Regions from separate parts of the Nocardiopsis sp. L17-MgMaSL7 genome, predicted to be linked through region 1. Evidence: riboswitches for the same ligand, from Rfam matches in the RefSeq annotation. Region 1 holds a riboswitch; each other region holds the start of a gene.
The links. Region 1 has a riboswitch for S-adenosylmethionine ahead of BDW27_RS06070 (PotD/PotF family extracellular solute-binding protein). Riboswitches for the same ligand answer to the same signal wherever they lie in the genome.
Positions count from the first base shown of each region.

Region 2: linked by a shared signal. The riboswitch ahead of thrC (threonine synthase) and the one ahead of BDW27_RS06070 (PotD/PotF family extracellular solute-binding protein) in region 1 are both predicted to bind S-adenosylmethionine.
Region 3: linked by a shared signal. The riboswitch ahead of BDW27_RS00195 (aminotransferase class V-fold PLP-dependent enzyme) and the one ahead of BDW27_RS06070 (PotD/PotF family extracellular solute-binding protein) in region 1 are both predicted to bind S-adenosylmethionine.

Region 1 is NZ_QGTF01000003.1:144,797-154,888, forward strand. Features, by position in the region: gene BDW27_RS06050 (hydantoinase/oxoprolinase family protein) at 1-1,175, opposite strand, end outside; gene BDW27_RS06055 (ABC transporter permease) at 1,172-2,005, opposite strand; gene BDW27_RS06060 (ABC transporter permease) at 1,998-2,864, opposite strand; gene BDW27_RS06065 (ABC transporter ATP-binding protein) at 2,864-3,940, opposite strand; gene BDW27_RS06070 (PotD/PotF family extracellular solute-binding protein) at 3,937-5,034, opposite strand; SAM riboswitch class IV at 5,093-5,211, opposite strand; gene BDW27_RS06075 (thioesterase family protein) at 5,374-6,150, shown strand; gene BDW27_RS06080 (DUF2254 domain-containing protein) at 6,205-7,545, shown strand; gene BDW27_RS06085 (MFS transporter) at 7,578-8,807, opposite strand; gene BDW27_RS06090 (LysR family transcriptional regulator) at 8,877-9,809, shown strand; gene BDW27_RS06095 (SDR family oxidoreductase) at 9,882-10,092, shown strand, end outside.
Region 2 is NZ_QGTF01000006.1:242,745-252,836, forward strand. Features, by position in the region: gene BDW27_RS12800 (ubiquitin-like small modifier protein 1) at 1-120, opposite strand, end outside; gene thrC (threonine synthase) at 170-1,429, opposite strand; SAM riboswitch class I at 1,443-1,583, opposite strand; gene BDW27_RS12810 (trehalose-6-phosphate synthase) at 1,854-3,293, shown strand; gene BDW27_RS12815 (GrpB family protein) at 3,515-4,120, opposite strand; gene BDW27_RS12820 (class I SAM-dependent methyltransferase) at 4,235-5,026, opposite strand; gene BDW27_RS12825 (S8 family serine peptidase) at 5,184-6,341, opposite strand; gene BDW27_RS12830 (DUF3263 domain-containing protein) at 6,572-6,856, shown strand; gene otsB (trehalose-phosphatase) at 6,968-7,813, shown strand; gene BDW27_RS12840 (serine hydrolase) at 7,782-8,813, opposite strand; gene argJ (bifunctional glutamate N-acetyltransferase/amino-acid acetyltransferase ArgJ) at 9,075-10,092, shown strand, end outside.
Region 3 is NZ_QGTF01000001.1:39,556-49,647, reverse strand. Features, by position in the region: gene BDW27_RS00230 (adenine phosphoribosyltransferase) at 1-488, shown strand, start outside; gene BDW27_RS00225 (bifunctional (p)ppGpp synthetase/guanosine-3',5'-bis(diphosphate) 3'-pyrophosphohydrolase) at 1,097-3,280, shown strand; gene BDW27_RS00220 (GNAT family N-acetyltransferase) at 3,390-4,313, shown strand; gene BDW27_RS00215 (nitroreductase/quinone reductase family protein) at 4,371-4,838, opposite strand; gene BDW27_RS00210 (acyl-CoA dehydrogenase family protein) at 4,918-6,111, opposite strand; gene BDW27_RS00205 (CaiB/BaiF CoA-transferase family protein) at 6,173-7,459, opposite strand; gene BDW27_RS00200 (DUF3870 domain-containing protein) at 7,466-7,867, opposite strand; SAM riboswitch class IV at 8,083-8,197, shown strand; gene BDW27_RS00195 (aminotransferase class V-fold PLP-dependent enzyme) at 8,260-9,648, shown strand.

The DNA of each region.
Region 1 (10,092 bases):
CCGGTGACCAGGTAGCAGTCGGTGATGGTGGGCCGCTGGCCGCCGCGCCCGTAGGCGATGGGGCCGGGGTCGGCTCCGGCGCTGTCCGGTCCGGTCTTGAGCAGGCCGAAGTCGTCGACCCGCACCACCGAGCCGCCGCCCGCGCCGATCGCCCCGACCGCCACCACCGGCAGGATGAGGGGCATGCCCCCGATGGTGGTGTTGACGGCGAACTCGGGCGCGCCCCCGACGGTGACCGCGATGTCGCTGCTGGTTCCGCCCATGTCGAACGTCACGACGTCGGTGGTCCCGGCCGCCTGGGCCAGGCGGGCCGCGGCGGTCACCCCCGCCGCGGGCCCGGACAGCACGGTCTCGATGGGCCGTGCCCTGGCCGAGGCCAGGCTGAGCGAGCCGCCGTTGGAGGCGGTGATGAAGATCGGGGCGCGCACGTCCAGGCCGGTGAGGAGTTCCTCCAGCCGGTCGAAGTATCCGCTCATCAGGGGCTGGATGTAGGCGTTCATGCAGGCCACGAGTGTGCGTTCGTACTCGCGGACCTCGGGCCAGACGGCGGCGGAGGAGACCAGGGGCACGTCGGGGACCAGGGCGGCCAGGCGCGCGGTGAGGTCGGCCTCGTAGTCGGGCGCGGTGTGTCCGTGGAGCACGACCACCGCGGCGGCGTCGGCTCCGGTGGCGGAGAGTTCCTCGGCGGCGCGGACGAGGTCGGCGTCGTCGGGGTCGCGCAGGACGCGCCCGTTCGCGTCCAGTCGGGCGTCCACCTCGATGACGCGTTCGCGCGGGACGAGTGGTTCCTCCTTGGCGGCGTGCAGGTCGAAGGAGGACGGCATCCGGCTGCGGCCGATCTCCAGGATGTCGCGGTGGCCCCGGGAGACGATGAGCGCGATCCGGGCCCCGCGCCGCTGGATGATGGCGTTGAGGCCGATGGTGGTCCCGTGCGCGATGTCCACGACGTCGGCGGGGGCCAGCCCCGCGGCCGCGGTGGCCGCGCTGAGTCCGCGGGCCACCGCGAGGGCGGGGTCCGCGGGCGTGCTCGGCTCCTTGTGGTGGGCGGTTCCTCCGCCGGGAAGGGTCAGCACGACGTCGGTGAAGGTGCCGCCCACGTCGATGCCGACCCGGGGCCCCCGGGGCGGGTCGGTCCCCGCGCCGGTCCGGGTTCCGGTCGCCGCGTCGTCGTTCACACTGCCTCCGTGAGTCGGGTCATCCGGTCGACGACCACCATCACCGCGACGCTCGCGAGCATGAGCAGCGTGGAGACCGCGGCGACCGATGGGTCGAGTTCGAACTTCACCGCCGAGAAGACGCGCACAGGGACGGTGGTGGTGTTGGCCCCCGAGATCAGGACCGACACCGCGACCTCCCCGAGCGAGGTGACGGCGGCGAACACCGCGCCGGCGAGGATGCCGGGGCGCAGGAGCGGCAGCGTCACGGTGAGGAACACGCGGACGGGTCCGGCCCCCAGGGTGGCGGCGGCGCGTTCCAGGGCGGGGTCCAGGCGTGCTGCGCTGATCATGATGGTGCGGACGGTGAAGGGAAGCGCCACCAGGGAGTGCGCCAGCCACAGCCCCGGAACGCTGTTGAGCAGGCCCAGCCCCTGGAAGTAGTAGAGGAGTCCCAGGGCGATGATGATCTCCGGGACCATCAGGGGCGCGAGCGCGGTGGCCTCCACGAGCCGCCGCCCGGGGAAGGTCCCGCGGGCGAGTCCGTAGGCGGCCAGCGTGCCCAGCACCGTGGTGGTCGCCACGACCATGAGCACCAGCAGTCCGCTGAGGCGGAACGAGACCGCCCAGTCCGGGGAGGACAGCACGGAGGCGTACCAGCGCAGGGACACGCCCTGCGGCGGGAACTGGAGCGAGGCGGTCGGGTTGAGCGAGCTGACGGCCAGCACGATCAGCGGCGCCGCCAGGAAGAACAGGATCAGTCCGACGGGCAGGCCGAGCGCGATCCGCCCCGCGAGCCGGGCCGGGGAGCCGCGTCGGCGCGCGCGGGGCGCGGCGGTGGACTCAACCATCGTGCCTCCTCTCCCAGAAGCGGAATCCGGCGCCCATGGCGGCGACGCAGACCAGGGTCAGCGCCAACAGGGTCAGGCTGAGCGCGGCCGCGACGGGATAGTCGTAGACGCTGGTGATCTGGCTGTACACGCGTAGTCCGGCCAGCGGCTGGTTGGCGCCGCCCACCAGGAGCGGGGTGATGTAGATGCCCATGGCCAGCGGGAAGACCACCATGCACGCGGCGGCCACGCCGGGCAGGCTCAGCGGCAGGGTGACCCGCGCGAAGGTTCGGGCGGCGCCCGCTCCCAGGCTCTGCGAGGCACGCCGCAGGTGGGGGTCGATACCGCCCAGGGCGGTGGTGAGCGGAATGATCGCGAAGGGCAGCAGCACGTGGGTCACCGAGACCACGACCGCCGTGTAACTGGTGAGCAGGGGCAGCGGCTGGTCGGTGATCCCCGTTCCCACGAGGAGGCGGTTGACCGCGCCGTTGGCCGACAGCAGCACCACCCAGCCGTAGCTGCGCACCACGACACTGGTGAGCAGCGGAGAGAGGACGATGACGAACATCAGGGTGCGCGTCAACCCCGTGCGGGTCCGGGACAGGGCGTAGGCGACCGGGTAGCCGAGCACCAGGCACAGCGCGGTGACCAGGAACGAGGTCTGGAGGCTGCGCACGAGCGCCTGGGAGAAGAAGGCCTCGGTGAACACCCGCTCGTACTGGACGAGCGAGAACTCGGGGAGCGGGTTGCCGCTCCCGTCGACCGGATGCAGGCTCAGCGACAGCACCCGTACCAGGGGTACCAGGAACACCAGGAGCAGGAACACCGCCACGGGCAGTACGAACCCCACGCCGGACAGGCGTTCCCGGGTCGCCCTCATCAGGCGCCGCCCGTGTCGCGGAGCCGGATCACGCTCTCGGCGTCCCAGTGCGCGGTCACGCGCGCCCCCAGGGCGGGGGGCTCGGTGTCGGTGCGGGCTCCCAGGGACAGGGACTCCCCCACGCGCACCCGCGTCTCCCAGCCGTCGCCGAGGAAGGCCCGGTGGACCACCTCTCCGTAGGCGCCGCCGTGTCCGGCGGCCCCCAGGGGGCGCTCTCCCGCGGAGACGCGGACGCGCTCCGGCCGCAGGGCCAGGGACACCTCGCCGGTGGGCGGCTCCGCCAGGCCGGTGCGGACCAGCGCCCCGTCGACGTGGACGCCCTCGGTCCCGCCGACGCCCTCGATGATGTTCGCGGCGCCCACGAACTCGGCCACGAAGCGGCTCACCGGGGCCGAGTAGACCTCCTGCGGGGTGCCCTCCTGCTCGACGCGTCCGCCGTTGAGGACCACGATGTGGTCCGACAGCGACATGGCCTCCTCCTGGTCGTGGGTCACGAACACCATGGTGATGCCGAGCCGCTGTTGGAGGGCCCGCAGGTCGACGCGCATCTCGCGGCGCAGCTGCGCGTCGAGGTTGGACAGCGGCTCGTCCAGGAGCAGGACGTCGGGCCGGGTGGCCAGGGCACGGGCCACGGCCACCCGCTGCTGTTGGCCGCCGGACAGCTGCCGGGGACGGCGCCGCGCGAAGGCGGCCAGACCCACCAGGTCCAGTGCCTCCGACACGCGCCGGTCCCTCTCCGGACGCGGCGTGCGGCGCGCCCGGAGGCCGTAGGCGACGTTGTCGGCCACCGACATGTGCGGGAAGAGGGCGTAGTTCTGGAAGACCATGCCCAGGCCGCGGCGGTGCGGGGGCACCGCGGTGACGTCGCGGCCGTCGATCGTGATGGAGCCGCCGTCGGGCTCGACGAACCCGGCGAGGGCGTGCAGCAGGGTGGTCTTGCCGCAGCCGCTGGGCCCGAGGATGGACAGGAACCGGCCCCGGTGGAACGCCAACCGGTCGATGTCCAGGATCCGTGTCCCGCCGTAGGCCGTGGTGAGCGACTCGACGACGATGTGTTCGGCGTGGGCGTCGGTCACTGGAAGATCTCGTTCCATCGCTGCTGCCAGTCGTTGAGGTTGGGTGTGGCGGCTCCGTAGTCCACCCAGGTGAAGCCCTCGTAGACGTCGGTGCCGTAGCTGATGCGCTCGTCGAACTCGGCGGAGTGGTCGATGCCGGTGTTGCCGCCGCCGTAGAAGGTGCCCTCGGCGAACGGCTTCTGGTGTTCGGCGGAGGTCAGGTAGTCCAGGAACGCGTAGACGTTCTCGCGGTTCTGGGTGCCCTCGGCCACGTAGTAGGAGGTCAGGGCACCCACGGCACCGGACTCGGGGTAGGTGAAGCCGATCGGCTGCCCCTCCTGCTCCATGGCGGTCGCGCGCCCGTCCCAGAACGGCACGATCCAGGCGTCGCCGTTCTGGAGCACGGTGCCGACGTTGCCCGCGTCGGAGGGGTAGGCGGACACGCAGTCCTGGAGCTCCTCCAGGCGCTCGAAGGCGCGGTCGACGGCCGCGGGGTCGGACAGGTCGCCGCCCTCGGAGGCCACCAGGCCGGAGAAGAACTGGAGGCCGATGTTGTAGGTGAGCGGGGGCAGGGCCACGTGGCCGCAGTACTGCTCGTCGAAGATGTCCTCCCAGTCCTGCGGGGGATCCTCGACGAGGTCGGTGCGGTAGACCAGCCCGGCCGAGCCCGTGGTGAGGGGAGCCCCGTAGGAGGTACCGTCCACGGTGGACTGCTCCACCAGCACCGGGTCGAGTTCGGACCAGTGGGCCAGGGCGTCGGGGTCGAGGGGCTGGACGAGGTCGTTGGTGACGGCCTGGTGGAAGGTCTCCGAGGTGAGCGCGACCAGGTCGAAGGGGGGGTTCTCGCCCCCGGCGGCACGCATCTGGGTGACCCACTCGCCGTCGGCACCGGTGACGACGTTGACCTTGATCCCGGTCTCCTCCTCGAAGGGTTCGACGAAGGAGGAGGTGAAGAGTTCGCCCCAGGGGCCGGCGAACGCGGTGACGGTGATCTCGCCGCCTCCGGAGCCGTCCTGGGCCGAGGTGTCGATCCCGCCGCAGGCGGTGGCGCCGATGAGCAGCAGGGCGCCGCCCGCCGCGTGGAGAGGGAGACCCAGTCCTCGGGGTACTCGCATCGTTCTTCCTTTCACCGTTTCGGGATCGAGGTACACGGCGGGGCGAGTGGAGGAGGGACTCCTGCGCTTGCCGTCGGAGCGCCGGTGCTCCGAGGACCGTGTCCTCACCCGGGGCACCCCACCGCAGCGGAGGGTTGCCGTCCAGCCAGCCGGGGCTTGTCGCTGGAACTCATGACCAGCAGGAACGTACCACGAAAACCACTTTTCCTACCAAAAAGGTTATAAACACCACTTTTCTCAGGGGCCCCAGTGGCCCCATTCGGCGGTCTCCGGTGACGGGGCGGTTCGAGCGGTGGTGGATGATGCTGGAGGCACGAACCCGTCGTACAGGAGAGCACCTTGGGCCAGAACGCGTACTTCGTCCGGGTGGGCGCCGACCGATACCTGCCCACCGAACACGTCAGTGGCGCCTGGAACACGACCGAACAGCACTTCAGCCCCCTGGGCGGGCTGATCGCCCACGTGATCGAGTCCCACTCCGCGGGGAGGGGGCTGCTGCTCTCGCGGATCTCCTTCGACATCCTGGGCAGGCTCCCGATGGTCGAGTGCCGAGCCGAGGTGGAGACCCTCCGCCCCGGGCGCACCATCGAGCTGGTGGAGGCCCGCGTCTTCGCCGAGGACCGCATGGTGGTGCGGGCCCGCGCCTGGCTCCTGGCCCCCGGAGACACCAGTGGGGTCGCGGGCGGCGCCGCCGGGCCGCTGCCGGACCCGGAGGGACTCGAGCAGCGCCGGATGAGCTCGCTCTGGCCGGGCGGCTACATCGCCTCGCTCGACGTACGGCCGGTCGGCGAACCCGGGCGCGGCCGCGGCACGGCCTGGCTCACGACCGACGTCGAGCTGGTCCAGGGCGAACAGGCCGGTCCGGTGGCCTCCTACGTCGCTCTGGTGGACACCGCCAACGGCGTCGCCGTGCGGCAGGCGCCGACGGAGTGGATGTTCCCGAACGTGGATCTCACCGTGCACCTGCACCGCCGACCGGAGGGCCCCTGGGTGGGACTGGACACCCGGGTGGTGTTCGGGCCCACGGGTCTGGGGCTGACCAGCACGGTGTTGCACGACCGGCTCGGCGAGGTCGGGACGGCCGAGCAGTGCCTCACGGTGCGCCCGCTGAGCTGAGGAAACCCGTGTCGGCGCACGCCCGACCACCGTCCGGATGACTAGGTTCGGAGCATGGCTCGAACACGCAGACTGGCCGGTTGGGCGATCGGCGAACGCGTCCGTGAGTCGTTCGTCCTGGTACCGGTGTCGGGCATGGTGCTCTTCGCCCTGTTGGTGCCCCTCATCGTCACAGTGGACGCCCTCGTGGGCGCGGTCCTGGTGGAGTTCAACGGAGGGGATCCGGAGCGGGCGCGCCGGGACCTCGCCGATCTCGTGGAGAGCGGCCGCACGGTCATCCAGACGATCGGTCCCGCGACGCTCACGGTCATGGGTGTGGTCTTCAGCGTCACGCTGGTGGCGATCCAGATGGCCACCACCAAGCTCTCCCCGCGCATCATCTACCTGTTCACGCGCAGCTGGACCACCAAGATCACGCTGACGGTCTTCCTCGGCACGTTCGTGTACACGGTGGGGGTCCTGTATCTGAGCGGGCTGTACTCCGACGAGGAGCACCCCTTCGTTCCGCTGCTGTCGACGTTCCTGGCGGTGCTGCTCCTGGTTCTGTGCCTGGTGAGCTTCCTGTTCTTCGTGGGCAGCACGGTCAACCTGATGCGGGTCACCTACGTGATGGACCTCATCGCTCGTGGGTCGCTGGAGCAGATCCGTCTGCTGGCCCGCACGCCGTCGGGTGTGGAGGGCGGACCCTCCGGCGCGCTCGTCACCCGGGTGCGTTCCCATGCGGAGGCGGGGGTGCTGACCTGGGTGGACGAACGCGCGCTGGCCAGGTGGGCCAGGCGCAACGACGCCTTCGTGCGGGTGGTCCCCTCCGTCGGCGACTACGTGCCCGGGTACGGGGAGGTCCTGGTCGTGCACTCCTCCCGCCGGGTGCGGGCCCCCGAGCGAGCCGCGCGCACGCTGCACACCGGACGGGAGCGTTCGACCTACCAGGACCCGGCCTTCGGGCTGCGCCAGATCGTCGACATCGGCGTGCGGGCCCAGGGGTTCGGCGAGAACGATCCGACCACCGTCGTGCAGTGCGTTGATCGCGTCCAGCCGCTGGTGGCTGCGTTCTCCGAGGTGTCGGTGCCCGCGTGGACGGTGTGTGACCGCCGGGGTGTCCCCCGGGTGCGGGTGCCGATGCCCTCCTGGGAGGGGTTCGTGGACCTGGCCTTCGCCGAACTGGTGTTGCAGAGCGAGGGCCACACCCAGGTGACCCGGCGTCTGGCGGCGGCACTGCGGGACCTCGAGGCGGAGGTGGCGCAGGAGCACCGGCCCGCGTTGGGGCGCTACCGGGAGGAGCTGCGCCGGGTGTGCGAACACCACCTGCCCGGGCACCTGGTGGAGTTCGCCCTGACCCCGGACCGCCAGGGTCTGGGCGGGGGTTCGCGGGGAGCCGCGCCCCTCCCGGGCTGACCGACCGGGGGCGTTCGGGCCGTCCGGGGCCCTCAGACGGGGTCCGGGGCGGGCAGGCGGCGCAGACGCAGGGCGATCAGGCCCGCGAGGGCGGTGAGGGTCAGGGCCAGGGTCACGGTGCCGTTCCAGCCGACCGCGTCGTAGACCACGCCGCCGAGCCAGCCGAAGAGGCTCGCGCCCAGGTAGTAGGCGAGGGTGTAGACGGCCGCCGCCTGCGCGCGACCGGCGACCGCGTGGGAGCCCACCCAGGCCGAGGCGGTCGCGTGGGCGCAGAAGAACGCGAAGGTCAGCACGAGCAGGGCCACCAGCAGCAGGAGCACCGAGGTGGTGAACAGCCCGCCCAGGCCGAGCAGGAGCATCAGGGTGGCCGTGGTGAGGACCCCGTACCTGCCCCAGCGCTGGGTGGCGGAGCCCGCCATGCCCGAGCCGAGCATCCCGGCCGTGTAGGACAGGAAGAGCAGGGACGCGACCGCCTGGGACAGGCCGAAGGGCTGGTCGGTGAGGCGGAAGCCGAGGACGTTGTACACGGCCATGAACGCGCCCATGAGCAGGAGCGCCTGGGCGTACATGGGGATCAGCCCCCGTGTGGTCAGGGCCGCCTTGAGGCGTCCCCCCCACCGGTCTCCGGCGCCTGTGGGTCGGGGGCGCGGACCGGACTGTCGGCGCGGCAGGACCAGGACGAACACCAGGAGGGCGACCAGGCCGAGGAGGGTGTTGGCGGCGATCCCCCACTGCCAGCCGCCGTGTTCGGCGGCGAACCCGGCGAGCAGTCGGCCGCCCATGCCGCCGAGAGGGTTCCCGGCGATGTACAGACCGGTGGCCCTGGGTGCGTCGCGCGGGTGGATCTCCTCGGCGAGGTAGGCCACGGCTGCCGCGGAGACCCCGCCGAGAGCGGCGCCCTGGAGGGTGCGCAGGAGCAGCAGCATCCAGATGTCGGTGGAGAAGGGCACGACGGCGCCCAGGAGGGTGGCCAGCAGCAGGGAGAGCACGATGACGCGGGCGCGGCCGACGCGGTCGGCGATGCCGCTCCAGATCAGGGTGAACCCGGCCAGGCCTCCGGTGGACAGCGATACGGCGAGGGCGGTCTGCCCGGCGGAGGTGCCGAAGCCGTCGGCGATGGCGGGCAGGATCGGTTGGACCGACCACAGTTGGGCGAAGGTCGCCACGGCGGCCGCCACGAAGGCGATGACCGTGCGCCGGTAGGCGGCCGTGCCCGCGCGGGGGCGCGGGTCGAGGTTCATGGGGGAACTGGTCACGGTCATGCTTCAACGCTAGGAAGGCCGGTTTCATACGTCCAATGCATGCTTTCACGTTGTTGCATACTGATGTGTATGGATGACCCGGATGTGGACGCGCTGACCCGGACTCTGGCACCCCGGTTGCGGATGGTCGCGGCGGTCGCCCGGACCGAGCACATCACCCACGCGGCCGAGGCGCTGAACATGCCCCAGCCCACGCTGAGCAGGGCCTTGTCCCGCTTGCAGGAGGAGCTGGGGATCGCCCTGGTGGAGCGCACGGGGCGAGGCGTCCGGTTGACGCGCGCCGGTCGGTTGCTGTTGCCGCACGTGGAGCGAGCACTGGACGACCTGCGTCAGGGAGTGGCCGAACTCACGGGTGCCGAGGAGGGTCGGGTGGCACTGACCTTCCTGCCCACGTTGGGGGTGGAGGTGGTGCCGGTGTTGTTGCGGGGGTTTCGCGCCGAGCATCCGGGCGTGCGGTTCACCCTGACCCAGGAGGCGTGGGCGGAATCGTTGCGCCGGGTGGCCTCCGGCGGCGCGGACCTGGCACTGACCTCACCGCTGCCGTCGGGTCCGGGGCTGGCCTCGGCGGTGCTGCACACGCAGTACCTGCGGTTGGTGGTGCCCGAGCACCATCCGTTGGCGGGTGCCGGGGCCGTGTCGCTGGCCGACGTGCGCGACGAGTTCATCCTGCTCAAGCCGGGGCGCGGTGTGCGGCATCTGACGGACCGGCTCGGTGACCGTGCGGGGTTCACGCCCAGGGTGGCCTTCGAGGCCGACGACATCGCGACGGCCAGGGGGCTGGTGGCCGCGGGGCTGGGGGTGTCCGTGCTGCCCGCGCGGCCGAAGGGCGCGTTGGGCGGGACCGTGGAGCTCGCGATCCGGGACGGGCAGGCCGAACGGCCGGTGGGGGTGGTCTGGCCCGAGGAGGGATCCGGCGGAGGGTACGAACCCCCGGCGGTGGCGTCGTTCCGCGACTACGTGCGGCGGGTGGGACCGAGGGTCATCCCCGATCTCACGGGATGACGGGCCGCCGCCCCTGAGAACACGCCGAAAACCCTTTGTGGGGGCGACGTTCCGGGGCCAGGATGGGTCACCATGAACGCTCGTCACAGCCCCGCCGAGGCCACCGCCTCCCCCACTGTCCGTCCCGTCGCCCTGGTCACCGGGGTGGGCCGCACCGTGGGCATCGGCGCGGCCATAGCCCGGCGCCTGGCGGCCTCCGGCTGGGACGTGGCCAGGACCCAGTGGACCCCCTACGACGACCGCATGCCGTGGGGCGTGGAGAGCGGGGCCACCGACACCGTCG
Region 2 (10,092 bases), on a different contig from region 1:
CGGGTGGTTCGCTTCCAGGTGGTCGAGGACCTCGGCCAGGGTGCCGCCCTCGGCGGTCACCTCGGACGCGTCGTTGGTGTAGGTGCGCAGGATGGTAGGCACGCGGACGCTGACGCTCATGGTGTTCGTACTCCTGGGACGTGGGTGGTGGACGTGGGGCGAGTCCGGGTCAGGCCAGGCCCTGGGCCTTGAAGGCCTCCAGGGACGGCTTGATCGTGGCGGTGACGCCCGAGTCGACGGCGTTGAGGGTCTTGAGCCCGTCGCCGGTGTTGACGATGACCGTCTCCGCCTCGGGGTCGAGCCTGCCCTCGCGGACCAGCTTGCGCAGGACACCGGTGGTCACACCGCCCGCGGTCTCCGCGAAGATCCCCTCCGTGCGGGCCAGCAGCTTGATGGCGTCGACGATCTCGTCGTCACCCACGTGTTCGATCGCCCCGCCGGTGCGGTTGGCGATGTCCAGCACGTACGGGCCGTCCGCGGGGTTGCCGATCGCCAGCGACTTGGCGATGGTGTCCGGCTTGACCGGCTGGATGACGTCGTGCCCGTCGGCCCAGGCGCGGGCGACCGGCGAGCAGCCCGTGGCCTGCGCGCCGAACACCTTGTAGGGGCGGTCCTCGACGAGGCCGACCCGGATCAGCTCCTGGAAGCCCTTGTCGATCTTGGTGAGCTGCGAGCCGGAGGCGATCGGGATGACGATCTGCTCGGGCAGGCGCCAGCCGAGCTGCTCGGCGATCTCGTAGGCCAGCGTCTTGGAGCCCTCGGCGTAGTACGGCCGCAGGTTGACGTTGGTGAAGCCCCAGCTCTCGCCCGCCTCGTCGCCGATGAGCTCGGAGCAGAAGCGGTTGACGTCGTCGTAGTTGCCGTCGATGGCCACGACCTTCCCGCCGTAGACGGCGGCCATGACGACCTTGCCCTCCTCCAGACCGGCCGGAATGAACACGCACGAGTCGAATCCGGCACGCGCGGCGGCGGCACCCACGGCACCGGCGAGGTTGCCGGTGGAGGAGCAGGAGAGGGTGGTGAACCCGAAGGTGCGGGCGGCCTCGACGGCGATCGCGACCACGCGGTCCTTGAAGGAGTGCGTGGGGTTGGCGGAGTCGTCCTTGACGTGCAGGGAGCGCAGGCCGAGTTCGGCGGCGAGGCGGTCGGCCCGGACGAGGGGGGTGAGGCCGGGGTTCATGTTGGGCAGGTCGGCCACGTTGTCGGGGACCGGGAGGAGGGAGCGGTAGCGCCAGATGTTCTTGGGGCCGCTCTCGATCTGCTCGCGGGTGACGGGCCCGAAGTCGTAGGCGATCTCCAGGGGGCCGAAACAGAACTGGCAGGCGAAGCTCGGCGAGAGTTCGTAGCGCTCACCGCACTCCCGACAGGACAGCGCGGTCCCGGGGCCGAAGGCGCGAACGGAGGTGGGTTCAGCGGCGGCAATCGCCATGGCGAGGCGTCTCCCCTCATCTTTCCTGGTGGCCACCTTGACCCCAGGCCGGAGTTGGCACCTGCCTCGACGGGTCGCGTTGATCGCGGTTCCACATGTCGAGATGGTTGCCGGGGCTTCGCAGGGCCGGTCCCTCCACCCCTCTGGATGAGCAATATGAAGTTGTGGCGGTTCTTCTCCGAGAACGCACCGTCACTGTAACTGAGGTGCTGACCGATTTTCCATGCCGGGTGATCCGGATTACACAAAGCGGCTCGAATGCTGAGACGACACCGTCCACGTGCGGCGCGACCCGAGTACGGATCCGGCTCCCCTGTGACGGTGTCCACCGTTGCCCGCGAGGGGGTTTGGGGCGACTGTCCGTAGGCGAGACCTAGGAGGAGTGCGTGATCCCCAGAGCTTCCTTCGTCGAGAGGACGACCACGTGGACAAGGCTCAGATCCTCATAGCCTCCAACAGGGGCCCGGTCTCCTTCTCCACCGCCGACGACGGCTCGCTTGAGCACCGTCGGGGCGGCGGCGGACTGGTCTCGGGGATGATCTCCGTGGCCACCGAGATCGACGGACTGTGGGTGTGCGCGGCCCTGTCGGACACCGACCGCCGCGCCGCCACCGAGGCGCCGGGGGCCCGTCTGGACCTCGCGCACGACCTCGACGGCATGCGAGTCCACATGTTGGACATCCCTGAGACGACCTTCTCGGGCGCCTACACCGGGGTGGCCAACTCGACCCTGTGGTTCGTGCAGCACATGCTGTACGACACCCCGAACAAGCCCTCCTTCGGCTCGGAGTTCCGCAGCCAGTGGGAGGACTACGCCGCCTACAACAACGCCTTCGCGGAGGCGCTGGTCAGCGGTGCCGCCGAGAACGCGCGCGTGGCCGTGCAGGACTACCACCTGGCTCTGGTGCCGCGCATCCTGCGCGCCCGCCGACCGGACCTGCGGATCGCGCACTTCTCGCACACCCCGTGGGCCCCACCCGAGTACTTCCGGATGCTGCCCACCCAGGTGGCCCGGGAGCTGCTGGAGGGGATGCTCGGCGCCGACCGGCTGGGGTTCCTGAGCCCGCGCTGGGCCGACGCGTTCCTGCGCTGCTGCGCCGAGATCCTGCGCGCCGACGTCGACCTCGAACGGCGCACCGTGGAGCACGGGGGCCGGATCGTCGAGGTGGGCGTGCACGCCCTGGGCGCGGACGAGGAGGGGCTGCGGGAGAGCGCCTCGGAGCCCGCCGTGGCGGACCGCAGGCGGACGCTGGGCGAGGCCGTGGGCGACACCCGGCTGATCGTCCGGGTGGACCGCACGGAGCTGTCCAAGAACATCGTGCGCGGTCTGGAGGCGTACCGGGAGCTGCTGACGGCGCACCCGGAGTGGCGGGGCCGGGTCACCCACCTGGCCTTCGCCTACCCGAGCAGGGGCGACGTGCCGGAGTACCGGGAGTACACGGACTCCGTGCTGCGGACCGCGAAGGAGATCAACGAGGAGTTCTCCACCCCCGAGTGGACGCCGCTGGTGCTGGAGGTCAACGACGACTACCCGCGGTCGCTGGCCTCGTTCCAGATGGCCGACGTGCTGCTGGTGAACCCGATCCGGGACGGCATGAACCTGGTCGCCAAGGAGGGCCCGGTGCTCTCCGAGCGGGACTCGGTGCTGGTGCTCTCGCGTGAGGCGGGGGCGGCGGACGAGCTGGGCGCGGACGCCCTGCTGGTCAACCCCTACGACACCGTGGAGACCGCCGAGGCACTGCACCGGGCGCTGTCGATGCCCGAGGGGGAGCGCAAGGAGCGCCGGGGACGGCTGGCCGAGGCCGCCGTGGCGCTGCCGCCGCGCCGCTGGTTCCAGGAGCAGCTGCGTTCCCTGGACGGCTGACGGGGTTCGATGTGAGCCGCTCGGCCGCGGCGGGGCCGGACGGGTGCCGGGCGTCGGGACGCGCCGCGCGCCGGAGACGGCCGGGACGCCGGGAACAACGCGAGGGCGTGTCCCGTGCTGGACACGCCCTTCGGCGGGGTCATGTTGCGGCCCACGACCCGCTGGCTCTCGGTCGGACTCCGGTCATCCGGTAAGTCACCGGGCGCCCGACCGGTATCCGGTCAGTGGGTCCGGGAGGCGGCCGCCTTCCAGGCCTCGGCCTCGGCGAGGAGTTCGGTGACGATGCCGGACTTGGCGTCGGCGTAGTCCTGGATGCGCTTCCAGGTGCGTTCGGAGAGTTCACGCTTGACCGCGGTGTAGCGTTCCCGGGCCCCGGCGTCCGCGATGAGGTAGTCGCGGAAGAGCCGCATGCGGTCGATCTCCTCGCACCCCTGGCTGAACACGTGGAGGTTGAGGTTGACGCTGGGACCCTTGAGGACCCGGTGTTCGTACCAGTCGGGTTCGGCGATGACCAGGGTGTATCCCACCTTCTCCAGGTCGTCCAGGTAGGCGGTCTCGTCGGCGGAGTCGGTGACCGCCATGACCAGGTCCACGCAGGGTTTGGCGGCCAGGCCGGACACCGCTGTGGAGCCGACGTGGTCCAGGGACAGCACGCGGTCCCCCAGTGCGCCCCGGATACGGGATTCCTCCTGGCGGAACAGGTAGGGCCACTTGGGGTCGGGTTCGGAGAGGCGCACGCGACCGTTCACCAGGTTGCGTGCCATGGGGTCGGAGGCGACCCGCCTGTCTCCTCGTGAGGGCAGAGAGGGCGTTTCGAGAGGCGACATTCCACAAAGCCTTGCCGTCCGGCGTACCCGCGTCAAGGCTTTCGACGTGCCTTACATATGCACGCGCATTCGTGGCACTACCGACCGTCCGAGCGGCATGACCGAACGCGACGGTCAGGCCTGGGGGCGTCCCTCAGGGGTGGAGACCACCAGGACGAGCGAGCCCTCCCACTCGGGGAGTTCACGCAGGCGGCCGTGGCGCGCGTCCCACGTGCCGTCGCGGAGGTCGCGGGAGAGGTCCTCGTGGAAGCGGGTGTGCGCGGCCTCGTCGACGAAGCTCCACGCCGAACAGGCCTGCCGGGCCCCGGGGTCGAGCAGCGCCTCGGGGCGGCCGTAGTAGGCCTCGTTGAAGCCGTCCGAGCAGTCGAGCGGGATCGGCACCCGGGTGACGGTGGTCGTTCCTCCCAGCCCCTCGGCCAGGACCGACGGCTCCGGGTAGCGGCGCGCCTCGGTGTCCAGGACCTCCGGGCAGTAGCCGTATAGCCAGAAGTCGCGTACCAGGGCGGGGTCGCAGGTCAGCACCACCACAGGGCCCGTGGTCACCCGGCGGACCTCCGCCAGGCCCCTGGCGAGGTCGGACCACTGGTGGACGCTGAAGGTGGTCATGGCGGCGTCGAAGGAGTCGTCGGGGAACGGCAGCGACTCGGCGGTGCCGTCGACCGCCGCGGGCAGGTGCCCGGGGCGCCGGGCCCGCATGCTGGCCGAGGGCTCCACGGGGGTGACGTCGCGGTCGGCGGGTTCGTAGGACCCGGCCCCGGCCCCGACGTTGAGCACCGTCCGGGCGTCTCCCAGGGCGGCGTGGAGGAGTTCGGCGATCCTCGGTTCCGGTTGCCGGTGGTCCGTGTACGTGCGGGCGATGACCCCGTAGTCCGCGTCGCCCGCGCTGCCGTCCCGCATCCGAACCATGCTGTCTCCCACCGTCGAGGTGTCGCCGAGCCGAGCTGTGTGTGGTGCCGCAAGGACCCTAACCAACGAAAAGCCGTGGCGTCACGGGCTTTTCACCCGATCCGCCACGGCTCGCCCCGCCAGGGGGCGTGTGACCTCAGCCGACTCGACGCCCCGCCTACTTCTTGCGGCGGCGGCCGCCCTTGCGCCGGGAGGGGCGCTCCTCGGCCCTGGCCTGCTCGGCCCGCTCGGCGGCGATCCGCTGGTCCTCCTCCTGCCGCTCGGCCGCCACCCCGTAGGGGTCCTTGCTGGTCCGGCGCACCCACAGCACCAGCAGGATCACGATCAGCGCCAGCACCACGCCGACCAGCGCGAACCACATCCACACCGGAACGGTCGGGGAGTCGTCCTGCACCAGGTTGTCGTCGACGAGCGGCATGTCCTGGGCGTTCCCGGAGGCCTGCGCGACAGCCGAGGGCAGGTACAGGGACGCCAGCCCCTGCCCGCCCTGTTGGGAGCCCTCCACCAGGGCGTCACGGAGCTGCTCGGCGCCCAGCTGCGGGTACTCGGAGGTGAGCAGCGCGGCCGCGCCCGCGGCCACCGCGGCGGCGTACGGGGTGCCGGTCACGTCGGTCTGGCCCATGTCCGGGCCGGCCGTGGACAGCTCGGCGCCGGGCGCGAGGAGGTCGATCGACTCGGCCGGGGGCGAGTCGGGCAGGAGGGCGCCCTCCTCGTCCACACCGCCCACCGCCAGGACGTTCGGGTCCGCCTCGCCGCCCGCCGGGGCGACGACCAGCGTCCCGCTCCGCGCGGCCGAGGCGGTCGCCGTCTGGAGGTCCTCGTCCTGTTCGACCTCGTCCTGGAGCAGGACGACCTGGGCCCCCTGCTCCACGGCGTAGCCGATGACCTCCGCGGGACCGTCGTCGGTGGGCAGGACCAGCAGCCTCGCGGCCGGGGCCACTCCCAGCACCCCGCCGTCCGCGTCCATACCGTGGCCGTGTCCGACGACCAGCGCGCCCGCCGCCGTGCCGGGATCGGTGTCGTTGCCGTTCGTGCCGAACTCGGTGTCGACCACCAGGTTGTCCCGGAGGTCGGGGTGGTCCTCGTCCACGGAGACCCCCGGCAGGGCCACGGTGACGCCCTGGCCCTGGCTGGTCTCCCAGGCCTCCGGAGCTCCGATGGAGGCCAGGGCCCACTGCTCCGGGCGGAAGTCGGGTACGTCGGCGGCGGCTGGAACCGCCGTCAGTCCCAGTACGGTGAGCGCCGCGCAGGCGCCCGCCGTGGCGCCCAACACGTGGCGCTGGTGTGTCCTGCTACGGCTGTTGCCCCCGAGCACGTCAGGCTCCCTCGAACGTTGCGGTCGGTGCTGCGCCGGGCCCTCCCCGGACCCTCGCGATTCTGTCATGCGCACAGGATCCAGGCTTGGACAAGTGACCCGGGGGGTAGGACACGTAACTGTATCCCTGGTGCCAGTCCTGGGTTTCGCGCTCCTCATCCGGCATGTCGAGTCGCTAGCATGAGTCGCGCCGATCCGGACAAACCAATGACCCGTCCAGGGGGTGTCCCATGCCGAACATCGGTCCGTCCGACGACGGTCAGTCGGCCCTCGCCGAGCGCGAACAGCGCATCCTCGCCTTCGAACGCCAGTGGTGGAAGTTCGAGGGATCCAAGGAACAGGCGATCCGTGACGAGTTCGGGTTCTCCGCGACCCGCTACTACCAACTGCTCAACGGTCTGGTCGAGCGCCCTGAGGCGCTCGCCTTCGACCCCATGACCGTCAAGCGCCTGCGCCGCCTGCGCGCCGACCGCAGACGTCAGCGCAACGCCCGCCAGTTGGGCATCCACCTGTAGGGCGACCGAGCGGGCCACGGGCTCCGGAGAACCCGCGGAGCAGGCCACCGACCCAGGCAGCGCACCCGCCTGGGAACTCCACAGCGCCCCCGACAGCGACAAGGTCCCCGTATGCCCCCGTCCACAGCAGACGACCGTCCCGTACCCACCACCGAAGCCGGTCGCAGCGCGCTCGACGCACTGGTCTCGGACCCCGACCGGGCGCTGGTCGCCTTCGACTTCGACGGCACCCTGGCGCCCATCGTCGCCGATCCGCGTGACTCCGCTCCGCAGCCGGGGATCGTGGCCGCGCTGGCCGAACTGGCGTCCGTGGTGGGCACCGTCGCGGTCATCACCGGCCGCCCCGCGGACACCGTCGTGCGGCTGGGCGGCCTGGAGCGGGTCCCCGGGATCGTCGTGCTCGGCCACTACGGCGCCGAACGGTGGACGGACGGCCGCGTGGTGGCCGCCGACCCACCGCCCGGAGTGGCGCTGGTCAGGGAGGAACTCCCGGCCCTCATCGACTCCTCCGGCGCGCCGGAGGGCACGTGGGTCGAGGACAAGGGCCGGTCCCTGGCCGTGCACACACGTCGGGCCACCGACCCCGAACGGGCCCTGGAACTGCTGGCCGGTCCCCTGACCGAGCTGGCCGAGCGGGCCGACCTCCAGGTGGAGCCCGGTCGGCTGGTGATCGAGCTCCGTCCACAGGGCGTGGACAAGGGCGCCGCCCTCACCTCCCTGGTGGAGGAGAGAGCGGCCCGGAGCGTCCTCTTCGCCGGTGACGACCTGGGCGACCTGCCCGCCTTCTCCGCCGTGGCGGCCCTGCGCGGACACGGGATCCCCGGTCTCACCGTGTGCTCCTCCTCCGACGAGGTGACCGAGGTCGCCGACGCCGCCGACCTCGTCGTCCCCGGACCGGCCGGGCTGACCACGCTGCTCGGCCAGCTCACGGCGACGATTCGTGGGCTTGCGGGGTGAGCGCCGAACGCGCGGCCGAGCGCAGGTCCACCAGACCGGTCCGGTCGCGCCCGTAGTGCACGGCGTTGGTGAGCACACCCACGTAGCGCCCGCTCTCGGGGTGCAGGAACAGGCTCGTGCCGGTGAACCCGTTGTGGTAGACCACGCCCTCCGGGGTGACCAGCCAGGCGAGTCCCCTCGACAGCCGGGCCCCCGCGTCCACGTGTGGTGACCAGCTCTCCCGGATGAACGACGACGGGATGATCCCGCTCCCGCCGTCGTGCAGGCGCAGCATCTCCCGGGCGAAGGACCCGAGGTCGATGGCGTTGCTGAACACGCCGGCGTGCCCGGACACTCCGCCCATCAGCGCGGCCGCCTCGTCGTGCACCACACCCCAGGAGGGCGCCGCGCCGACGAGGCGCCGCTCGGTCGGCGCCACACCGGGCGACCTCGCCAACGGCCCGTAGGTGGTGGAGCGCAGGCCGAGATCGGTCCACAGGTCGTCGGCCAGCCGGTCCAGGGTCCCGCCGTACAGGCGCTCCAGGAGCAGGCCGAGCAGGATGAACCCGCGGTCGATGTACTGGTAGCCGGGTTCCTCCAGCGGGTCCGACAGGATCGCCTCGGCGAGGTCCTGGTCGGTGCCCACGTACCGCTCCATCCAGGACACCGGGTTGAGGCGGCTGGTGTGCGTGAGGATCTGCCGGGTGGTCACCCAGGCCCCGGGGAGGTCCTCACCAGGAAAGTATTCGGACATCGGGGCGTTGATGTCCAAAACCCCCTCGGCGATCGCCCTTCCCACGAGCGGCCAGGTGGCCATCACCTTCGTCAGGCTCGCGACGTCGTAGGAGACGTCGGGAGCGGTGTCGTGCTCTCCGTCGGTCCGGCCCACGGCCACGAACTCCCACATTCCTCCGGTGCCGACCACGGCGGCCCCGCCAGGCAACCAGTCCGCGTCCACCATCACCTTCAGGACGCCACGTATCCGCGCCCCAGTCTCCGTGAGCCAGTCACCATCACGCACAACACGCCTCCCCCCGAGCGGTCTCCCCCACTTCTCGGCGGATACCCCGTTCACTCCGGCTTGTCACACCCGTGCCGTCTCCGAACAGTACGAAACCCCCGCAGGTCATGGCCGTAACCACACCGCTGTGGCGTGGCGTTGCCCGGGACCGTACGGAGGGGTGGGCTCGGGGCTGAGCAGGGGCTCCTGAGCACCACTCCGGCCTCGGACTCCGCAGGTGGGGAGAAGTAGGCTGGCGCCCACGAAGTTCCGAGGAGGACGATGAGCAGCAAGACCCCCGTTCCCGCCGGTTTCGTCGGTGTGGCCGGCAACATCGGGATCAAGGACCCGCAGGACGACTTCTTCACGGTGGTCTCCCAGGTCCCCACGGCGGTCTCCGCCGTGTTCACCCAGTCGCGGTTCGCCGGGCCCAGCGTCCGGCTCAGCCGTGAGGCGGCCGCCGACGGCCGGGCCCGAGGCGTCACCGTGATCGCCCGCAACGCCAACGTGGCGACCGGCCAGATCGGGACGGCCGACGCTCGCGAGGTCCAGGAGGGCGTGGCCCGCGCCGCCGGGGTCGACCCCGACCAGATCCTGATCGCCTCCACCGGGGTCATCGGCCGCCCCTACCCCATGGACCGGGTCCGCTCCTACCTGGAGGACCTCCCGGCCGAGTTCCCCCCGGCCGACCTGGACCGCTCCGCGGCGGCCATGATGACCACCGACACCCACCCCAAGGTCGCCACCGCGAAGGTCGGCGACGCGACCCTGACCGGGATCGCCAAGGGCGTCGGCATGATCGAACCCAACATGGCGACCATGCTGACCTGGTTCTTCACCGACGCCGAACTGGAGCAGCCCGTCCTGGACGCGGTGTTCCGGCGGGTGGTCGACCGGACCTTCAACGCCCTGAGCATCGACACGGACACCTCCACCAGCGACTCCGCCGCGATCTTCGCGAACGGGATGGCCGGACCGGTGGACGTCGCCGAGTTCGAGGACGCCCTGTACGAGGTCGCGCTGAGCCTGGTGCGGATGATCGCCTCCGACGGAGAGGGCGCGGGCAAGCTCATCGAGGTGCGGATCACCGGCGCGCGCGACGACGCCCAGGCGAAGCGGATCGGCAAGGCCGTGGTGAACTCGCCCCTGGTCAAGACGGCCGTGCACGGCGCCGACCCGAACTGGGGCCGGGTCGCGATGGCCGTGGGCAAGTGCTCGGACGAGACCGACGTGTTCCCCGAGAACGTGCGGATCGTGTTCGGGGACGTGGAGACCTTCCCGACCGAGGCGACGGACGAGA
Region 3 (10,092 bases), on a different contig from region 1:
ACGTCCCCGACTTCCCGCACCCGGGCATCCTGTTCAAGGACATCACCCCCCTGCTCAACGAGCCCGGTGCGTTCTCCGTCGCGGTGCGGGCCCTGGCGGCGCCCTTCCTCGGAAGCGGGATCGACCACGTGGTCGGACTGGAGGCGCGCGGCTTCATCTTCGGAGCTCCCGTCGCCATGGCGCTGGGCGCGGGCTTCGTTCCCGCGCGCAAAGCCGGGAAACTGCCCTCGGACACCATCGACCAGGCCTATGATCTGGAGTACGGCACCGCGACCGTCGAGATCCACTCCGACGCGATCACCCCGGGCGGCCGTGTGCTCATCGTCGACGACGTCCTCGCGACCGGCGGGACCGGCAGGGCCGCGGTGGACCTGGTCCGCAAGGCGGGTGGTACGGTCGTGGGATTCTCCGTCCTGATGGAGCTCTCCGCACTGCGGGGACGGGAGAAGATGCCCGACGTGGAGCCGCGCACCCTCCTTTCGGTCTGAGGCCGACACCTCGCCTCGCTGCCGCCCCTCGGGGGAATACCCCGGCAGCCGGTCCTTGTTGACCTACTCCAGCACTCGGTGTGACGTACCTGGTGACCTGAGTCACCGTCCGTACCTCCGAGCCGGACCCGGGGAAACGAGGGGTCGGACCGCTCCCCGCGCAGGTGGGAAGTGGTCCCACTAGACTGACGGGCGAGGGGACCGCGGCGGCCGCGTCAACGACTGGCCCTGATGACACGCACGTGCACCGGAGGCGGGCCGAACGGCGACGTCGGCTCCACCGGGAGGAACCGCGGGAGGTAGGCATGCCAAACGAAGTGGTCTCGACCGGGGCGGTGTCCGAGCAGGGTCCGGACCGGGAGAACCCCGAGACGCCGACGGCCGCCACCCCCGAGGAAGCCGCCACGCGAACCGAGCGTGCGGACGGCAGTGGTGCGCAGGCCACCGACAGACCACAGAAGGACCGCCCGGAGGGCGCCGCGCGTGACGCGGCGCCCTCCGACGTCTCGGGGCCGGGGGCCCCGGGGGCGCAGGCGGCCGCCACCACACCCTCCACGGTGCGAGTACGCCGAAGGCTCGCCCGACTCGGGGCCCAGCGGGGAGTGACGATGAACCCGGTGCTCGAACCACTGATCAAGACGGTGCGGGCCACCCATCCCAAGGTGGACGTACGACTGATCGAACGCGCCTACGAGGTCGCGGCCCACCATCATCGCCACCAGAAACGCAAGAGCGGCGACCCCTACATCACGCACCCCCTCGCCGTCGCCACCATCCTCGCCGAACTGGGTATGCAGGAGGCCACCCTGGCCGCCGCCCTCCTGCACGACACCGTCGAGGACACCGACTACTCCCTCGACGAGCTGCGAGCTGACTTCGGCGACGAGATCGCCGAGCTGGTCGACGGCGTCACCAAGCTGGACAAGGTCAAGTACGGCGAGGCCACCCAGGCCGAGACGGTCCGCAAGATGGTCGTGGCGATGGCCCGCGACATCCGCGTCCTGGTCATCAAGCTGTGCGACCGCCTGCACAACATGCGGACCCTGCGCTACCTCCCGGCCCGCGCCAAGCGGGAGAAGAAGGCCCGCGAGACCCTGGAGATCTTCGCCCCGCTCGCCCACCGCCTGGGCATGAACACCATCAAGTGGGAACTGGAGGACCTGGCCTTCGCCACCCTCTACCCCAAGCGCTTCGACGAGATCGCCCGCCTGGTCTCCGAGCGGGCCCCCCGCCGCGACGTGTACCTCCAGGAGGTCATCGAGGCGGTCTCGGCCGACCTGCGCGAGTCCAAGCTCAAGGCGACCGTGCGCGGCCGGCCCAAGCACTACTACTCGATCTACCAGAAGATGATCGCCCGCAACGTGGGCTTCGACGAGATCTACGACCTCATCGCGGTGCGGGTCCTGGTCGACAGCGTCCGGGACTGCTACGCGGCCCTGGGAACCATCCACGCGCGGTGGAACCCGGTCCCCGGCCGGTTCAAGGACTACATCGCGATGCCGAAGTTCAACATGTACCAGTCGCTGCACACGACGGTCATCGGCCCCTCCGGCAACCCGGTCGAACTCCAGATCCGCACCCGGGCGATGCACCGTCGCGCCGAGTACGGCATCGCCGCGCACTGGAAGTACAAGGAGGACCGCAACTCCGCCGGTGCCGAGGCCAAGTCCAAGGGCAGCACCGACATGCAGTGGCTGCGCCAGCTGATCGACTGGCAGCAGGAGACCAAGGACCCGGGCGAGTTCCTGGAGTCGCTGCGCTTCGACCTCTCCGTGCAGGAGGTGTTCGTCTTCACCCCCGGCGGCGACGTCATCTCGCTGCCGCAGGGCGCCACGGCGGTCGACTTCGCGTACGCGGTGCACACCGAGGTCGGCCACCGCACCGTGGGCGCCCGGATCAACGGCCGCCTCGTGCCGCTGGAGAACGAGCTGCACAACGGCGAGACGGTGGAGATCCTCACCTCCAAGGACCCCGACGCCGGGCCCAGCCGCGACTGGCTGAACTTCGTCAAGAGCGCCCGCGCCCGCAACAAGATCCGGCACTGGTTCACCAAGGAACGCCGCGAGGCCGCGATCGAGCAGGGCAAGGACGAGATCGCCAAGTACATGCGCAAGCAGGAGCTGCCGGTCAAGCGCCTGTTCAACGGTGAGGCCATCATCGCCCTCGCCCGTGACCTGCGCTATCCGGACGTCGACTCCCTGTACGCGGCCGTGGGCGAACGCCAGGTCAGCGCGCAGAGCGTGGTCGGCAAGCTCGTGGACTCCATGGGCGGGCTGGACAGCCACGCGGAGGATCTCGCGGAGTCGTCGCTGCCGACCAAGGTGGCGACCAGCCGCCAGCGCGCGGGGAACCCGGGCGTGGTCGTGGCCGGTGGCGACGCCGACGTGTGGGCGCGCCTGTCCAAGTGTTGTACGCCCGTGCCCGGTGACGACATCGTGGGGTTCGTGACTCGCGGCAACGGGGTCTCGGTGCACCGCGAGGACTGCGTCAACGCCGCGAGCCTGGACCGCGAGCGCATGGTGGACGTCGAGTGGCGGCCCACCGAGGACTCGATGTTCCTGGTGGCGCTGCACGTGGAGGCACTGGACCGCTCGCGTCTGCTCTCCGACATCACCCGCGTACTCTCCGACCAGCACGTCAACATCCTGTCGGCGACGGTCCAGACCAGCCGCGACCGGGTGGCGCAGAGCCGTTTCACCTTCGAGATGGCCGACCCCACGCACCTGGGCAGCGTGCTGCGCGCGGTACGCGGGGTCGACGGCGTCTACGACGTGTTCCGCGTCCGCAACTGACCCTCGGCCACCCCGCGAGGGCGGTGCGGCGGCCCCGGAAAACCGGTGGAGCGGGGGAGATCCCGTGGGCTAACGTGCCTGGGACCACTCCGAGGGAAGGCAGCCCCCCATGCTCGACGTCCGCCCGCTCCGCCCCGGGGACGCACGCTCCCTGGAGGCCCTCGCCCAGCGCCTGTGGCCGAAGTCCCCCCACCCCGGCGGCCTCGGTTGGCAGCTGGCCACCGAGGAGTTCACGTCCGAGAACGCGGCCGTGGCCCGCCGGGACGGTGAGGTCGTGGGCTGGGCCGTGGTCGAGGGCCCCGACGCCCTGCGGTCCCTCGCCACCGTCTCTGCCGTGGGCGCCTCCGACGACCCCGAGGCCGGGGCCGCGCTCCTGGACTGGGCCCTGGCCCGAACCGGTGACGCCGCAGTGGAGCTCTTGGCCTTCCAGGGGGACACCGTGCTCCGCGACCTCGCGGAGAAGGCCGGTTTCGCCCTCGGGAAGGACAACACCTTCGGTGAGTGGATGAGCCGCGACGCCACCGAGGAGGAGATCCACCTGCCGGACGGCTACCGGATCCGCGCGGTGCGTGAGGGCGAGGAGGAGGCCCGGGTGGAGTGCCACCGCACCGCCTGGAAGCCCTCCGACCTGCCCTGGCCCGAGCGCGTGGGCACGGTGAACCCGGACCTGACCAGCCGGTTCAGTCGGGAACGGTACGACAACACCCGCGCCGCGCTGCTGTACGACCGCGAACTCGACCTGGTGGTGGAGGCCCCCGGCGGGTCGCTGGCCGCCTGCTGCGTCGTGTGGTGGGACCCGGAGAACCGCTGCTCGGAGATCGAACCCCTCGGCGTGGTCCCCGCGCACCGGCGCCGGGGCCTGGCCGTCGCGCTCGCCCTCACGGCGTGCGCCCTGACCGCGCGTCGGGGCGGGGACCGGGTGTACATCAACACCACACCGAACGAGGCCTACCCGACCCCGGCCATGACGTACGCGACCGTGGGCTACACGCCGCTCGACCGGGGCACGGCCCTGCTGCGCCCCGCGCGCTGACCCGCACGGCTGAGCCCCGGCCACCCGAGTTCCGGGTGACCGGGGCTCAGCGCGGTTCTACAGACGGATCGTCGTGGACCGCACGATCTGGAAGACCGGGTGCCGGTCGGCCTCGGCCTCGAACGCCTGCTCCGGGGCCTCCGGCGGGGCGTCGAAGTACGGGCCCACGACCGCGGACCTGGGGTTGTCCAGGTACTCCTTGAGCACCGGAGCCGCCTCGGCCGGGCCGAGCTCCCGCACACTCACCAGTTCGATCCAGCCGCCCTGGCGCAGGGTGGCGAAACCGTCCTTGCGGATGTTGCGCACCCAGCCGACCTCGCCGTACGGAGAGACCAGGTACCGTCCGCTCTCACTGTCCAGGACACTGAGCGGGATGGTGCGCAGGAAACCGGAGGTGCGCCCACGCGTGGTGAGCAGGTGCAGCTCCGGCGGGCAGGCCCCGTACTTGACGAAGCCGCTGACGAAGGCGTTGGCGGTCCGCCGCAGTTTCGTCATCTCGAACCGCTTCGTCGGTTCGTTCACCATCTTCGGCAACTCCCTCGATCGGATGCTCCCATTGTGATGGTTTCCGGCCACCGATGGCACCCGAGGGGTGCCCGCCGCCCTACCGGAACGCCGAGACGCCGGTCACGGACTGGCCGATGCTGAGCGCGTGGATCTCCTCCGTGCCCTCGTAGGTGGCCACCGTCTCCAGGTTCACCATGTGACGCATCACCGGGTACTCCAGGGTGATCCCGTTGGCACCGTGGATGCCGCGCGCGGTCCGGGCCACCCGCTGCGCCGCCGCCACGTTGGCGAACTTCCCGAAGCTCACGTGGTTGTGGTGGCAGTTCCCCTCGTCCTTGAGCCGGCCGATCCGCAGCGCTGTCATCGAGGCGTGGTTGACGTCCACGACCATGTCGGCGAGCTTGCGCTGGGTGAGCTGGAACCCGCCGATGGGCTTGCCGAACTGCTCACGCGTCTTCGCGTAGTCCAGGGACGCCTCGTAGCAGGCGCGGGCGGCACCGGCCACGCCCCACACGATGCCGTAGCGGGCCTCGTTCAGGCAGGACAGCGGCGACCCGAGCCCCTTCGACGCGGGCATGACGGCGTCGGCGGGCAGGCGCACGTCCTCCAGGACCAGCTCGGAGGTGATGGAGGCGCGCAGCGAGAGCTTCCTGTGGATCACGTTGGCCGAGAACCCGGGGGTGTCCGTGGGCACCACGAAGCCCCGGATCCCGTCCTCGGTGGCGGCCCACACCACGGCGACGTCGGCGACCGAACCGTTGGTGATCCACATCTTGGTGCCGTTGAGGACCCAGTCCGAGCCGTCACGGCGGGCGCGCGTGCGCATGGAGCCGGGGTCGGAGCCGGAGTCGGGCTCGGTCAGTCCGAAGCAGCCGATCGCCTCACCGGCGGCCATCTTCGGCAGCCACTCGTTCTTGTGCTCCTCCGAACCGAACTTGTGGATGGCGGCCATGGCCAGCGATCCCTGCACGGACACGAAGCTGCGCAGACCGGAGTCCACCGCCTCGAGCTCCCTGCAGGCCAGGCCGTAGGCGACCGCGCTGGAACCGCCGCAGCCGTAGCCGTCCAGGTGCATGCCGAGCACTCCCAGGTCACCGAAGGCCTTGGCCAGCCCGCGCGGGTCCGGGAGGGTTCCGGCCTCGAACCAGTCGGCGACGTTGGGCAGGAGCTCACGGGTGGAGAACTCGCGGACGGCGTCGCGGATGTCGCGCTCGGTGTCGGAGAGCTCGGCGTCCACGGCCAGGAAGTCGAGGGGGTCGGGGGCGGCGGCCCTGCGCTTGGAGTCGCTCATGGTGGGTGTCCCTTCGTGGTGCTTGCGTGTGTGGGGTCGGTGCCGGGGCGCGGGCCCCGGCTCAGCCGACGTCGGTCTGCTGGACGGCGCCGCTGGCCAGGAGCGCCGCGATCCGGTCCGGGGTCAGGCCGAGCTCGGCCAGGACCCGCTCCGAGTGCTGTCCGAGCAGCGGAGGGGCGGTCATCGGCACGGGGGTGTGCTCCATGCGAAAGCCCGCCCGCACCTGTTCCAACGGTCCGGCCGTGGGGTGTTCCACCGTGCGCAGGACGTCGTCGCCGTTGGCGTCGGCGGTGCGCAGCGCGTCCAGTACCCCGCGGACCCTGCCAGCCGGGACCCCGGCCCCGACCAGGACCCCCATCCAGTGCTCGGCCGGCCGTTCCCGCAGTGTCGCCGAGAGTTCCGCGACCAGTTCGTCCCGGTGCGCCACCCGTTCCGGGTTGGTGGCGTACCGGGGGTCCCGGCCCAGGTCGGGGCGGTCGATCGCGGCGCACAGCCGCTGGTACAGGGCGTCGTTCCCGGCGGCGATCACCACCTCCGCGTCCTTGGTGGGGAACACCTGGTAGGGCACGATGGTCGTGTGGGCGTTGCCCACACGCGCCGGTTCGGCTCCGGTGACCAGCGCCTGCTGTGCCAGGTTGACCAGGCTCGACAGGGTGGAGTTGACCAGCGAGACGCTGATGTTCTCGCCGCGTCCGGTCACCCGGGCCCGCATGAGCGCGCCGAGGATGCCCACTGCCGCGTTCAGGCCGGTCAGGACGTCGGTGAGCGCCACACCCACCTTGCTCGCCGGACCGTCGGCGGGGCCGGTCGTGGCCATCAGCCCGCTCTCGGCCTGCACGACGATGTCGAACCCGGGGCGGGTGGCGGGATCGTGCTCCGGGCCGAACCCGCTCACCGAGCAGTACACGACCGCCGGATTGCGCGCGCTGACCTGCGCGTACCCCAGGCCGAGCCGGTCGATCACCCCGGGCCGGAAGTTCTGGATCACCACGTCCGAGGTGGCGCACAGCTCCTGGACGGCGGCCAGACCCTCGGGGTCCTTCAGGTCCACGGCCAGGCTCCGCTTGTTCCGGTTCACGGACAGGAAGTAGGCGGCCTCGCCGGGGGAGTGGTCCGCCCGGTGCTCCTCGGTGGGCTCGGCGTAGGGCGGACCCCAGGAACGGGTGTCGTCGCCCCGACCGGGCTGCTCCACCTTCACCACCTCGGCGCCCATGTCCGCGAGCAGCATGGTGGCGTAGGGGCCCGCGAGCACGCGGGACAGGTCGGCGATCCGCACTCCGGCGAGGGGGAGCGGGGCGTCCTCCCCTGTTCCGTCCGCGGGGGCGGGCTGGGGACTGGTCTCACTCATGGGGGGTCACTCCTTGCCGTCGAGGCTGGCGGGATCCTCGGGGCCGCAGGGCAGCTGGTCGCCGTCCCGCAGCTGGTAGTAGGTCTCCAGGCAGCGGCGGAGCGCGGTGGTGAGCGCGGCGCCGGACTGGCCCGCGTAGCGCGTCTGGACCCGCTGGACGATCTCCGCGATGTCGTCGGTCACCGAGGCGCCCTCGACCAGGGCACGGAAGAAGTCCTTGGCGAGGTCGGTCAGGAGCGTGGTGTCCGCGGCCACGATCCGGCCGTCCGCGGAGTCCACCGCGAGCACGACCCCGAGCCGCTGGTACTGGGAATGGCTCGCCACCGAGTCGGGAAGACGGGCGTAGCCGGAGATGAGCACAACCCTCGGGTTGCGGAAAAGCTGCTGAACACGGTCGTCGCCGTACAAAGGAAGAGCACCTCTTGTCTGCGGGCACGCGAAAACTCCGACTCACTGGAGTCTCGCGTCTGAAGGGCAGCCGGGGGAAACCGGACACCCGCGACGTGAGGGCAGTTCCCGATCAGTATGGCCCAGCCGGGACGGTCGGTGTCAAGGGCGGGGGTGGCCCGGGGCACACGGGCGCGGATGCGCGCCCACGGGAGCTTGTGTTACATTTCGGCACAGGTCACGAGTACCAGCGACAAGCCCCGGCTAGCTGGTCGGCAACCCTCCTTCCGCGGTGGGGTGCCCCGGGTGAGGACCAGGTCCCGACACGACCGTGTCAGACAAGCGCGGACCCCTGAGGCGCGGCCGTCATCGGCGTACCCCGTGGGTCCCACGACCCACAGAAGAGGTGCCCCATGACCACTGTCATCCCGTTCGACTCCACGCGCTCCAGCCGTTCCGCCGCCAGGGACGCGGCCCGCGACGCCAGGGCCCGCACCGAGTGCGCGATCGTCACAGCCGAGGGTGGGACCCCGCTGGTCACCGGCGAGTACGTGGACTACGCGAACTTCGACTACGCCGCCAGTGCCCCGTGTCTGACCAGCGTCGCCGACGCGCTCGCCGCCGCCCTGCCCTACTACGCCAGCGTCCACCGGGGCGCCGGGCACCACTCACAGGTCAGCACCGACGCCTACGAACGCGCCCGCCGCAGCGTCTCCCGGTTCCTGGGCGTGCGCACGGAGGCCGACGCGTCCGGCTCCGCTGACGCGGTCGTGTTCGTGCGCGGCACCACCGACGCCGTGAACCTGCTGGCCCGCGCCGTCCCCGAGGGCTGCACCGTGGTGGTCTTCGAGTCCGAGCACCACGCCAGCCTCCTCCCGTGGGAGCACCCGGCCTCGCGCGCCGGGAAGGTGGTCCGGCTCCCGCTGCCCGCGTCGCCCGAGGCGGCCGTCACCGCCGCCCGCACCGCGCTCGCCGAGGAGCCCGAGGGTCCCCGGCTGCTGTGCGTCACCGCCGCCTCCAACGTCACCGGTGAGATCTGGCCGGTCGAGGAGCTGGTGGAGGCCGCCCACGCCGAGGGCGCCCGCGTGGTGGTGGACGCCGCCCAGTACGTGCCGCACCTGCCGTTCAGCCTCGCCGCGACCGGCGCGGACTACGTGGCGCTGTCCGGTCACAAGCTCTACGCCCCCTTCGGCTCGGGGGTGCTGGCGGGCCGCGCCGACTGGCTCTCCGCCGCCGCCCCCTACCTCGCGGGCGGGGGCGCCACCCGCCGGGTGACCGAACACGACGTCCAGTGGAACGACCTCCCTGCCAGACACGAGGCGGGCAGCCCGAACGTCCTGGGAGCCGTGGCACTGGCGGCGGCCTGCGACACCTTCACCACCGAGACTCTCTCCCTCCAGCACATCCGCGAGGCCGCGCTCCTGGAGCGCCTGCGCGCCGGGCTGGGCGAGATCGAGGGCGTGCACGAACTGTCCCTGTGGGACCCCGAGCACGCGCGGGTCGGGATCGTGTCCTTCGTGGTCGACGGCCTGCCCGCCGACCTCCTGGCCGCCGCGCTCTCCGCCGAGTACGGGATCGGGGTGCGGGACGGCCTGTTCTGCGCCCACCCCCTCACCACCCGCCTGCTGCCCGAGGGGCACGAGCAGGCCGTGCGGGCGAGCCTGGGCGTGGGGACCACCGAGGAGCACGTGGACCGGCTCGTCGGAGCCGTCGCCGACCTCGTGGCCCGGGGCCCGCTCTGGGAGTACGCCGACTGCGACGGCCGCCTCGCCCCGGTCCCGGACCCCCGCAACGTGCTCTGAACCCGTTGCGGTGCGCGGGCGGTTCGGCCGGGGTCCGGGCCGCCTGCTGTCGTTCGGTCGGCCCTCACCGGTGCCGCGCGCCTTCCCGGGCCCTGGCACACCACCTCTCCCCACACCGCGCTCTGGCCGAATCGGGCCACGTCCGGTAGCGCCCGGCTCTCTCGGGCACAGCCAGTGGGGACGAAAGGTGCGTCGGTGGAGACGTGGTTGCTGGTGTGGGCCCTGGTGATCTTCGGGCTGTGCTCGGGGGGAGTCTGCGTCCTGTGGGTCCGCTGGGTGCGGGAGCTGGGAGGCACCGACTCCGGGGTGTTCGGGAAGGGCGTGGGACCTCGGACTCAAGGAACCTTGTTACGCATGACCCCACATTCGACGCACTAAGTCACATTTCACGCTTAGGTGTGCTGGGGATCACGTTCCCAGACGGTACTATCGGGCCCTGACGGT